Regions from separate parts of the Pseudomonas paeninsulae genome, predicted to be linked through region 2. Evidence: predicted binding sites of a transcription regulator. Region 2 holds the regulator's gene; the other holds the start of a gene.
The links. Region 2 encodes LexA, which represses DNA repair genes until DNA is damaged. Its sites were predicted from a motif close to CTGTNTNNNNANACAG; they were not measured.
Positions count from the first base shown of each region.

Region 1: recN (DNA repair protein RecN) is a predicted target of LexA. The motif match lies at 2,581-2,596, and genes of this name have one in related genera.

Region 1 is NZ_CP141799.1:926,319-930,884, forward strand. It holds gene VCJ09_RS04170 (outer membrane protein assembly factor BamE) at 1-318, opposite strand, end outside; gene fur (ferric iron uptake transcriptional regulator) at 416-820, shown strand; gene recN (DNA repair protein RecN) at 883-2,556, opposite strand; gene grpE (nucleotide exchange factor GrpE) at 2,712-3,281, shown strand; gene dnaK (molecular chaperone DnaK) at 3,381-4,566, shown strand, end outside.
Region 2 is NZ_CP141799.1:2,105,651-2,110,216, reverse strand. It holds gene nagZ (beta-N-acetylhexosaminidase) at 1-729, opposite strand, end outside; gene VCJ09_RS09785 (L,D-transpeptidase) at 755-1,276, opposite strand; gene VCJ09_RS09780 (TetR/AcrR family transcriptional regulator) at 1,325-2,032, opposite strand; gene lexA (transcriptional repressor LexA) at 2,291-2,899, shown strand; gene sulA (SOS-induced cell division inhibitor SulA) at 3,176-3,649, shown strand; gene VCJ09_RS09765 (hypothetical protein) at 3,775-4,008, opposite strand; gene VCJ09_RS09760 (DUF6586 family protein) at 4,086-4,566, opposite strand, start outside.

The DNA.
Region 1 (4,566 bases), 1.2 Mb from region 2:
GCCCGACAGGCCGGCCAGTTGATCATTGCCATTGAAGATCACGCTGACGCGCTCTTGCAGGCGTTTACCACCGCCTGGTTGAATGCTGTACAGGTAGTCCCAGCGGTTGGCATGGAAGGTATCGGTCAACAGCGGGTTGCCCATGATAAACCGCACTTGGCTGCGGGTCATTCCGGGGCGCAACTGATCTATCATGTCTTGGCTAACGACATTGCCCTGTTGGACGTCGATTTTATAAACCCCGGGGAAAGAACAACCGGCGAGCGCGAGGAGTCCCACGAAGGTGAGACTGGTCAGCAGGAACTTGGTTTTTTGCATCGGCGGGTGACTTCCACTATCTTGGCTGGGCAACGTAAACCCCGATCATACCCGCAATAAAGGAAGCTGCGAAGCCGCTTCCGCGAGAAAGCAGACCATGGTTGAAAATAGCGAACTACGCAAAGCTGGCCTGAAAGTGACCCTGCCGCGGGTCAAGATTCTGCAGATGCTCGATTCCGCCGAGCAGCGTCACATGAGTGCAGAGGATGTTTACAAGGCCCTGATGGAGGCGGGCGAAGACGTCGGCCTGGCCACCGTGTACCGCGTTCTGACCCAGTTCGAGGCTGCAGGATTGGTGGTGCGCCATAACTTCGATGGTGGTCATGCCGTGTTCGAGTTGGCCGATGGTGGTCATCACGACCACATGGTCTGTGTCGATTCGGGTGAGGTGATCGAGTTCTTCGATGCTGAAATCGAGAAGCGCCAGAGGGAGATCGTGCAAGAGCACGGCTTCGAGATGGTCGATCACAACCTGGTGCTCTACGTGCGCAAAAAGAAGTAAGCGCACAAGCGCGTCATGCACAAAGGCGACCCTCGGGTCGCCTTTGTTGTTTCAGAAACCCGTTAAGCCTCGGCGCTGCCGACCATCTGCCGGGCATGGGCCAAGGATTCCTCGGTCAGGTCGACGCCGCCCAGCATGCGGGCGATTTCTTCGACGCGCTGATTTTTATCCAGCTTGCTCACGGCCGTGTGGGTTGCATCGCTGCCGCGCACCTTGTGTACGAACAGGTGCTGATGGCCCTGGGCGGCCACTTGTGGCAGGTGAGTGACGGCCAGCACTTGGCCGCGCTCGCCGAGACGGCGCAACAGTTGCCCGACCACTTCGGCGGTAGGGCCGCCAATGCCGACGTCGACTTCGTCGAACACCAGGGTTGGCACCCGAGAGGTTTGCGCGGTGATCACCTGGATCGCCAGGCTGATGCGTGACAACTCGCCGCCAGACGCGACTTTGGCCAGGGTCTTGAGCGGTTGGCCGGGGTTGGCACTGACCAGGAACTCCAGCTGTTCGAGGCCGTTGGGCTGTGGTTCGCCGCTGTTATTAGCGCTCAGCGTGATGCTGAAACGCCCTCCCGGCATGCCCAGATTCTGCATTTCCAGTTCTACCGCTGTGGCCAGTTCGCTGGCCGCTCGGTGGCGCAGGGCGCTGAGCTCGCCGGCCTTTTCCTGGTAGTGGCGCTCGAAGGCGGCCAGTTCATCGTTCAGGCGTTCGGCGGCCTGGTCGTCGGCGTTAAGGCTTTCCAGCTCATCGAATAGTTGCTGCTGCATGGCAATCAGCTCGCCGGGCTGAATCCGGTGCTTGCGCGCCAGGGTATAGATTGCATCCAGTCGTTCTTCCATCTGCTGCAGGCGCTCGGGGTCGGCGTCGAAATGGTCGAGGAAACGATTGAGCTCGCCGACCGCTTCCTCCACCTGGATCTGTGCACTGGCCAGCAGGTTGGTCGCTTCGCTCAAGGCGCTCGGCTGGCCCTGGAAGGCGCCCAGGCGGTTGAGGCTACCGGACAGTGCCGAGAGCACGTTGCTGGCATCATTCTCACTGCACTGTTCGATCACCAGGCGGCAGGCGCTGAGCAGGCTTTCGGCATTGGTCAGGTTCTTGTGTTCCTGTTCCAGCTGTACCAGTTCATTTTCACCCAGAGCCAGGCTATCCAGTTCTTCCAGTTGGTAGCTGAGCAGCTGATGGCGTGAACGCTGCTCGTCGCCGAGGCTGGACAGGCGCTGCAGCTCATTCTTGGTCTGTTTCCAGCGCTGCGCCGCCAGTTGCACCTGGCGCGCCAGTTCCTGGCTGCCGGCGTATTCGTCGAGCAGGCGGCGGTGGGTTTCGGCCTTGAGCAGGGATTGGTGTTCGTGCTGGCTGTGGATGTCGATCAGTAGCTCGCCGATGGCCTTGAGGTCGCCCTGGGGGCAGGGCGAGCCATTAATGTAGCCGCGCGAGCGGCCTTCGGCGGTGATCACGCGACGCAGGATGCACGGGCCGTCGCTATCCAGGTCGCGTTCGGCCAGCCAGGTGCGGGCTTCGGGGATGTCGCCAAGGTCGAAACTGGCCAGGATGTCCGCCTTGTCGGCGCCGGGACGCACCACGCCGCTGTCGGCGCGATCCCCCAGGCACAGGCCGAGGGCGTCGAGCATGATCGATTTGCCAGCGCCGGTTTCGCCGCTGATTACGCTCATGCCGCTATCCAGCTCCAGGTCGAGATGTTCAACGATGGCGTAGTTGTGTACGGACAGGTGCACCAGCATGGCGAGGCCTCCCAAGGCTTAGGTGTGTATATTTATACAGTGTTTGTTTCTTGGCTGGCAATCCTTGTGCAGCACTTGAAGCTGCAGAATTTGTCCCCATATAGGCGGCAGACGCGCAAGTTTAGGCTTGCGTCGAATTTTTAGAGGAGAAACGCATGGCTGACGAACAGACCCGCGATACCCAGCTGCCAGAAGCTGCACCTGGTGCCGAAATGGACTCGAGCGATCAGTTGGACGCGCGCATCCAGGTGCTGGAGGAAGAGCTGGCTGCCGCTCAGGATCAGACCCTACGCATGTCGGCGGACCTGCAGAACGTACGTCGTCGCGCCGAGCAGGATGTAGAGAAGGCGCACAAGTTCGCCTTGGAAAAATTCGCCAATGACCTGCTGCCGGTCGTCGACAGTCTGGAGCGCGGTCTCGAGTTGTCGAGCCCGGATGACGAGGCGATCAAGGCGGTGCGCGAGGGCATGGAGCTGACGCTGAAGCTGTTCCACGACACCCTCAAGCGCTATCAGTTGGAAGCCATCGACCCGCACGGTGCGCCGTTCAATCCGGAGCACCACCAGGCCATGGCCATGCAGGACAGCACCCATGTAGAGCCGAACAGCGTGCTCAAGGTGTTTCAGAAGGGCTATCTGCTCAACGGTCGACTGTTGCGTCCGGCGATGGTGGTGGTCAGCAAGGCGCCGGCCGAAGCACCGCCGTCCATCGATGAGCAGGCTTGAAATTCGGCGATCAGCCCCCATTTATGAGTCAAGCGTTTTAGTGCTACCGCGGCTGACACGGCGCAGCGGCGGAATTATCAAAGTTTCAGGAGAATGATGATGGGCAGAATTATCGGTATCGACCTGGGGACCACCAACTCGTGCGTCTCCATTCTGGAAAACGGCAACGTCAAGGTCATCGAGAACGCCGAAGGCACTCGCACCACGCCGTCGATCGTTGCGTATGCCAACGACGGTGAAATTCTCGTCGGTCAGTCGGCCAAGCGCCAGGCTGTGACCAATCCGCACAACACCCTGTACGCGGTGAAGCGCCTGATCGGTCGTCGTTTCGAAGAAGACGTCGTGCAGAAAGACATCCAGATGGTGCCGTACAAGATCGTCAAGGCTGACAACGGTGACGCCTGGGTTGAAGTGAACGGCCAGAAGATGGCGCCGCCACAGATATCCGCGGAAATCCTCAAGAAGATGAAGAAGACCGCCGAAGACTACCTCGGCGAGCCAGTTACCGAGGCGGTGATCACCGTACCGGCCTACTTCAACGACAGCCAGCGTCAGGCCACCAAGGACGCCGGTCGCATCGCCGGTCTGGACGTCAAGCGCATCATCAACGAGCCGACCGCGGCTGCACTGGCCTACGGCATGGACAAGGCCAAGGGCGATCACACCGTGATCGTTTATGACCTGGGCGGCGGTACTTTCGACGTTTCCGTGATCGAGATCGCTGAAGTCGATGGCGAGCACCAGTTCGAAGTGTTGGCCACCAACGGCGACACCTTCCTCGGCGGTGAAGACTTCGACATCCGTCTGATCGATTACCTGGTCGACGAATTCAAGAAAGAAAGCGGGATGAACCTCAAGGGTGACCCGTTGGCCATGCAGCGCCTGAAAGAAGCCTCTGAGAAAGCCAAGATCGAGCTGTCGTCCAGCCAGCAGACTGACGTCAATCTGCCGTATATCACTGCAGATGCCACCGGCCCCAAGCACTTGAACGTGAAGATTTCGCGCGCCAAGCTGGAGTCGCTGGTTGAAGACCTGGTGCAGCGCACCATCGAGCCGTGCCGTATCGCCTTGAAAGACGCCGGTATCGACGTGGCCAAGATCAACGACGTGATTCTGGTCGGTGGTCAGACCCGTATGCCGCTGGTGCAGAAGCTGGTAACCGATTTCTTCGGCAAGGAAGCGCGCAAGGACGTCAATCCGGACGAAGCCGTAGCCATGGGTGCTGCTATCCAGGGCGCTGTGCTGGCCGGCGACGTGAAAGACGTGCTGCTGCTCGACGTATCGC
Region 2 (4,566 bases):
GCTGAAAATCACCCCGGTGAACTGCAACTCACCACGCAGAATTTCCTGCAACCAGCGCCGCGAGAAGCCCGCAGGCTGGTCATCGACCTGCGGGTAGATCACATGCGCCGGCATCACCGCGGCCAGCTGCCGACTCAATTGAGCGAACGGCTGCAGATCGCAGGTGCGAATTTGCTCGAGGCTGCGTTCATCCACTGGAATCGCCACATGGGAGTCGGCCTCGGCCCAGCCATGCCCGGGGAAATGCTTGCCTGTCGCAGCCATACCTGCCGCGCTCATGCCGCGAATAAACGCTGCGGCCAACTGTGTAACACGCGGTACATCTGCCTCAAAGGCCCGACTGCCAACCACGACACTGCGCTGATGATCCAGATCCAACACCGGCGCAAAGCTCAGATCCAGCCCCGCGGCCAACACTTCGATGGCCATCAACCAGCCACAGTGCTCGGCCAAGACGTCGGCATTGGCGTTATCGGCAATTGCACGCATCGCCGGTAACCGTACAAAACCCTGACGCAGACGCTGCACCCGCCCGCCCTCCTGATCGACGGCCAGGAGCAGATCCGGGCGTACCGCGCGAATCGCAGCCGACAACTCGCGCACCTGCCTCGGGTGCTCGATATTGCGCCCGAACAGGATCAAGCCAGCCACTTCGGGCTGGCGCAGGATCTGGCGATCTTCGGCGGTCAACCAAGTGCCGGCAATATCCAGCATCAACGAGCCTTGCAGGGGTGAACTCACAAATAATCCTTAACTAAAGTGACGCCGCCGCCCAGAGCGGACAGGCCGCCTCGTCGATCTGCACGGCACATTGCACAGGGACGAGCGGGAACAGCGACAGCAGATCGGCATTGCGTAGCCGCACGCAGCCGTGGGAGCGCGGCACGCCCATGGGCTCAGTGTCCGGCGTACCGTGCAAATAGATATAGCGGCGGAAGGTATCGACCTCCCCTAGTCGATTGCGCCCCACCTCACAACCACTGAGCCAGATGATTCGCGTGAGAATCCAGTCGCGCCCGGGAAATTGCGCAGCCAGAGCCGGCGACCAGACCTCGCCCGTCCAGCGCCGGCCCCGCAATACCGCCCTCAGCGGCAAGCCTTCGCCGATCTTCGCCCGCACTCGATGCAATCCACGCGGCGTGCAGCCGGAGCCATTCAGCTCGCCCGGACCATTGAGGGCGGTAGACACAGGCAGGCGCAATATCAACTGCCCGTCGGCAAAACCGTACAGGCACTGATCAGCGAGAGAGAGATGTAGAAAGTCGAGGTCGCGCATGGGCGACTAGCTTAGCGGATCGGGCTGGCCAAGCCCACAAGCGCGACATCAAACCTTGGCGGGTAGGCCAGCGCTCTTGACGCGCGGTTTGAGTTGAGCAGCGGCCAGAACCTCATCGCTCACACCGCTTTCCGAACGCATGCCAGCCGCCAGGAATGGCACCATCATGCGCATGACCTGCTCGATCGAGGTGCTCACCCCGAAGTCGGTCTCGGCCATGGCGCGCAATGCCTTGATCCCGGACATGCTGAATGCCGCAGCGCCGAGCATGAAATGCACGCGCCAGAACAACTCAAGCGGAGGGAGACGCGGTGCGGCTTCATGCACCAGGAGCATGTAATGGCGGAAGACTTTGCCATACACCTCTTCCAGGTATTTGCGCAGGTGACCCTGGCTCTGGCTGAAGGCCAAACCCAACAGACGCATGAATATCGACAAGTCGTTGCCACTACGCGGTTTCACGGCCAGCGCCTGATCCACCAACAACTCGAGTAATTCCTCAAGACTGACCTTCACTTCCTGCTTGGCCTGGCGACGGTCCAGCTCGCGCTCGAGGCTGCTGCAGAAAGGACCGAGAAAGCGCGAGAACACGGCCTGGATCAGCGCTTTTTTGGAACCAAAATGATAGTTCACCGCTGCCAGGTTGACTCCAGCCTTGCTGGTGATCAGCCGTAATGAAGTTTCCGCGAAACCTTTTTCTGCGAACAACTGCTCCGCTGCATCGAGAATGCGTTCAACGGTTTCCGACTGAGCCATGACTACCTACCTGACAAACACTTGTTTGAAACATACGTTTCGACCCACCATCTTGTCAAGTCACGCAAGCCATTATATGGCCGGACAGTCATGGATCAGCAGCAAACAACAGCTGATGTGCTCGTCAGTTCAGCAAGTAACCCGCAGAGCGGATCAAACAACAAGCAGCGCATTTAAGCCAAGAAGAAAAATGGAGGATTGCCAACCCCCGATCACTGTATATAATCCCAGTCACTGTATAAAAAAACAGAGTCCAACATGCTGAAACTGACGCCACGCCAAGCTGAAATTCTCGCCTTCATCAAGCACTGCCTTGACGACAACGGCTATCCGCCAACCCGGGCGGAAATCGCTCAGGCACTTGGTTTCAAGTCACCCAATGCCGCAGAAGAACACCTCAAGGCCCTGGCCCGCAAAGGGGCAATCGAAATGACCCCCGGCGCCTCACGTGGCATTCGCATCCCTGGCTACGAACCGAACAACACGGAAGAGGGCTTACCCGTGATCGGCCGCGTCGCCGCCGGCGCACCCATTCTAGCGCAGCAGAATATTGAAGACTCATGCCGGATCAACCCCGAGTTTTTCCACCCCAAGGCCGACTACCTGCTACGCGTGCGCGGCATGAGCATGAAGGACATTGGTATTCTCGACGGGGACCTGCTGGCCGTGCACACCACCCGTGAAGCTCACAACGGGCAAATAGTGGTAGCCCGCATCGATGACGAAGTGACGGTCAAGCGCTTCAAGCGCGAAGGCAACAAGGTCTGGTTGATTGCCGAAAATCCCGAGTTCGCCCCCATTGAAGTGAACCTGGAAGAGCAGGAGCTAATTATCGAAGGTTTAAGTGTCGGTGTTATCCGTCGTTAGCAGACTCCTGCAACCCGTAACCGGCCGTGATCACCCGCACGGGGCAAGAAGGACGCACGCAGTGGAGCCAAGTCAGTAGCCGGAGGCAGGGCAACTACAGCAGGTCAAAAGAGCTGCTTCCCTCGCTAAACGTGCACCTGCCTCGCTTCACTCGCCCACTCAGGTTTCGTTCAGGCGAGTCACGCAATGGCTGTGAGGCCGTTTTAAACGCCCCGAGCTTTGACACCAAGAGGGCAAAACGCAGGTAGTTTCCCACCGCCTGCCAGAGGAGGTTCTATGCAGTCCCCGCAATCACTAAAGCGTACACAGTTACCACTATTCGAGGGGCTAATGGCTTCAGCAGTGACGCCACGGCTGAATCAGATTGTGGAGTCACCCTGGCAGGAGAACCCCGAAGCCTTCAGTGAAATGTCGCTACGTGGTACTGCAGGTCACTGTCTGAACCTGCTCGCGCCAATTCTCCGCGAGCTGAGCCAGAACAAAGATGCGCGCTGGCTGAGCCTGATTGCCCCGCCCAGCAGCCTGACGCAAACCTGGCTGCGCGAAGCCGGGCTCAACCGCGAACGCATTCTGTTACTCCATCCTCGCGGCAAACAAAGTGCCTTGCAACTGGCTCAGGAGGCACTGAAGCTGGGCCGTAGCCATACAGTCGTCAGCTGGTTTCACCCTCTTGAACAGCATGCTCGGGAGCAACTGGAGCAGGCCGCACGACAGGGCAAAGCGCAAAGCCTCAACATCAGTCTGGGGTAAAAATCGCGGGCAATGGCACAAGGACTGTGCATGAGACGACACCATCAACCAGGCACATATACCAGCCACAACACCTAGAACCAGCTGCTGATAGCAATATTAGCGTCGAGACAACCCACCCGCAATCAGTGCAGCACACGCGGGCCTTGTGCATGGTCAAGATCACCTTCAGCCAATTTTCCCGCCATTTGCACGCCGACACTGAGCATAGCCTTGGCTACCTCGATGTGCTGACCCTGCAGAAATTCCTTGGCATCAGCGGAAAAGTCCAGCACCACCAAGGTTTCTTCGTCTTCTGCACGACGCAGTGCAATGCGCCCATCGGGCAACTCGACGATCTCAAGGTAGGATGTAGGCATAGGGCTGGTTCTCCACGAAAGGCCGGCATTGTAACAGTCGTCCAAGGCTCACCCTAGACCGCTTATCCAAACTCGACTCACCACTCACTCAACGACTCGCGAAAGCGCTTGGCCAACCCCTTCAACTCCTGTCGCCAAACCTCCAGCGTTTCACGCGCCAGTGGCGGCGCCTCCTGATCCAGGCTAACCGCTACGATCAAGGGAGTACGCGGGTCGACCTTGACCTTTTTCGCCGCCTGCGGCGGCTGAAACAGTTCGCCATAAGCCTTCAGCAGCTGAGCCAGCCAGGTTTCCGGCTGCTGCGCCAACTCGATAAGCTCGGCCAACTCAGGGCTGGGAGCAGCATCCAGCAGTGCCTTGTCCAGCAACTGCTCGGCCCGTGCTGCATTACTTTCAGGCAGGCGGTAGTAACCGGCAATCTCGTGACACAGCCCCAGCAGCGCCCCATAGAGATGGAATAGGGCAGCCTCACGCTCAGCTTGTATCAGGGCCAAAGAGTTGACTGCTCGCCCCTCCTGCGCAACGCGCCAGGACTCCAGCGACAGGCCGGCATAGAAG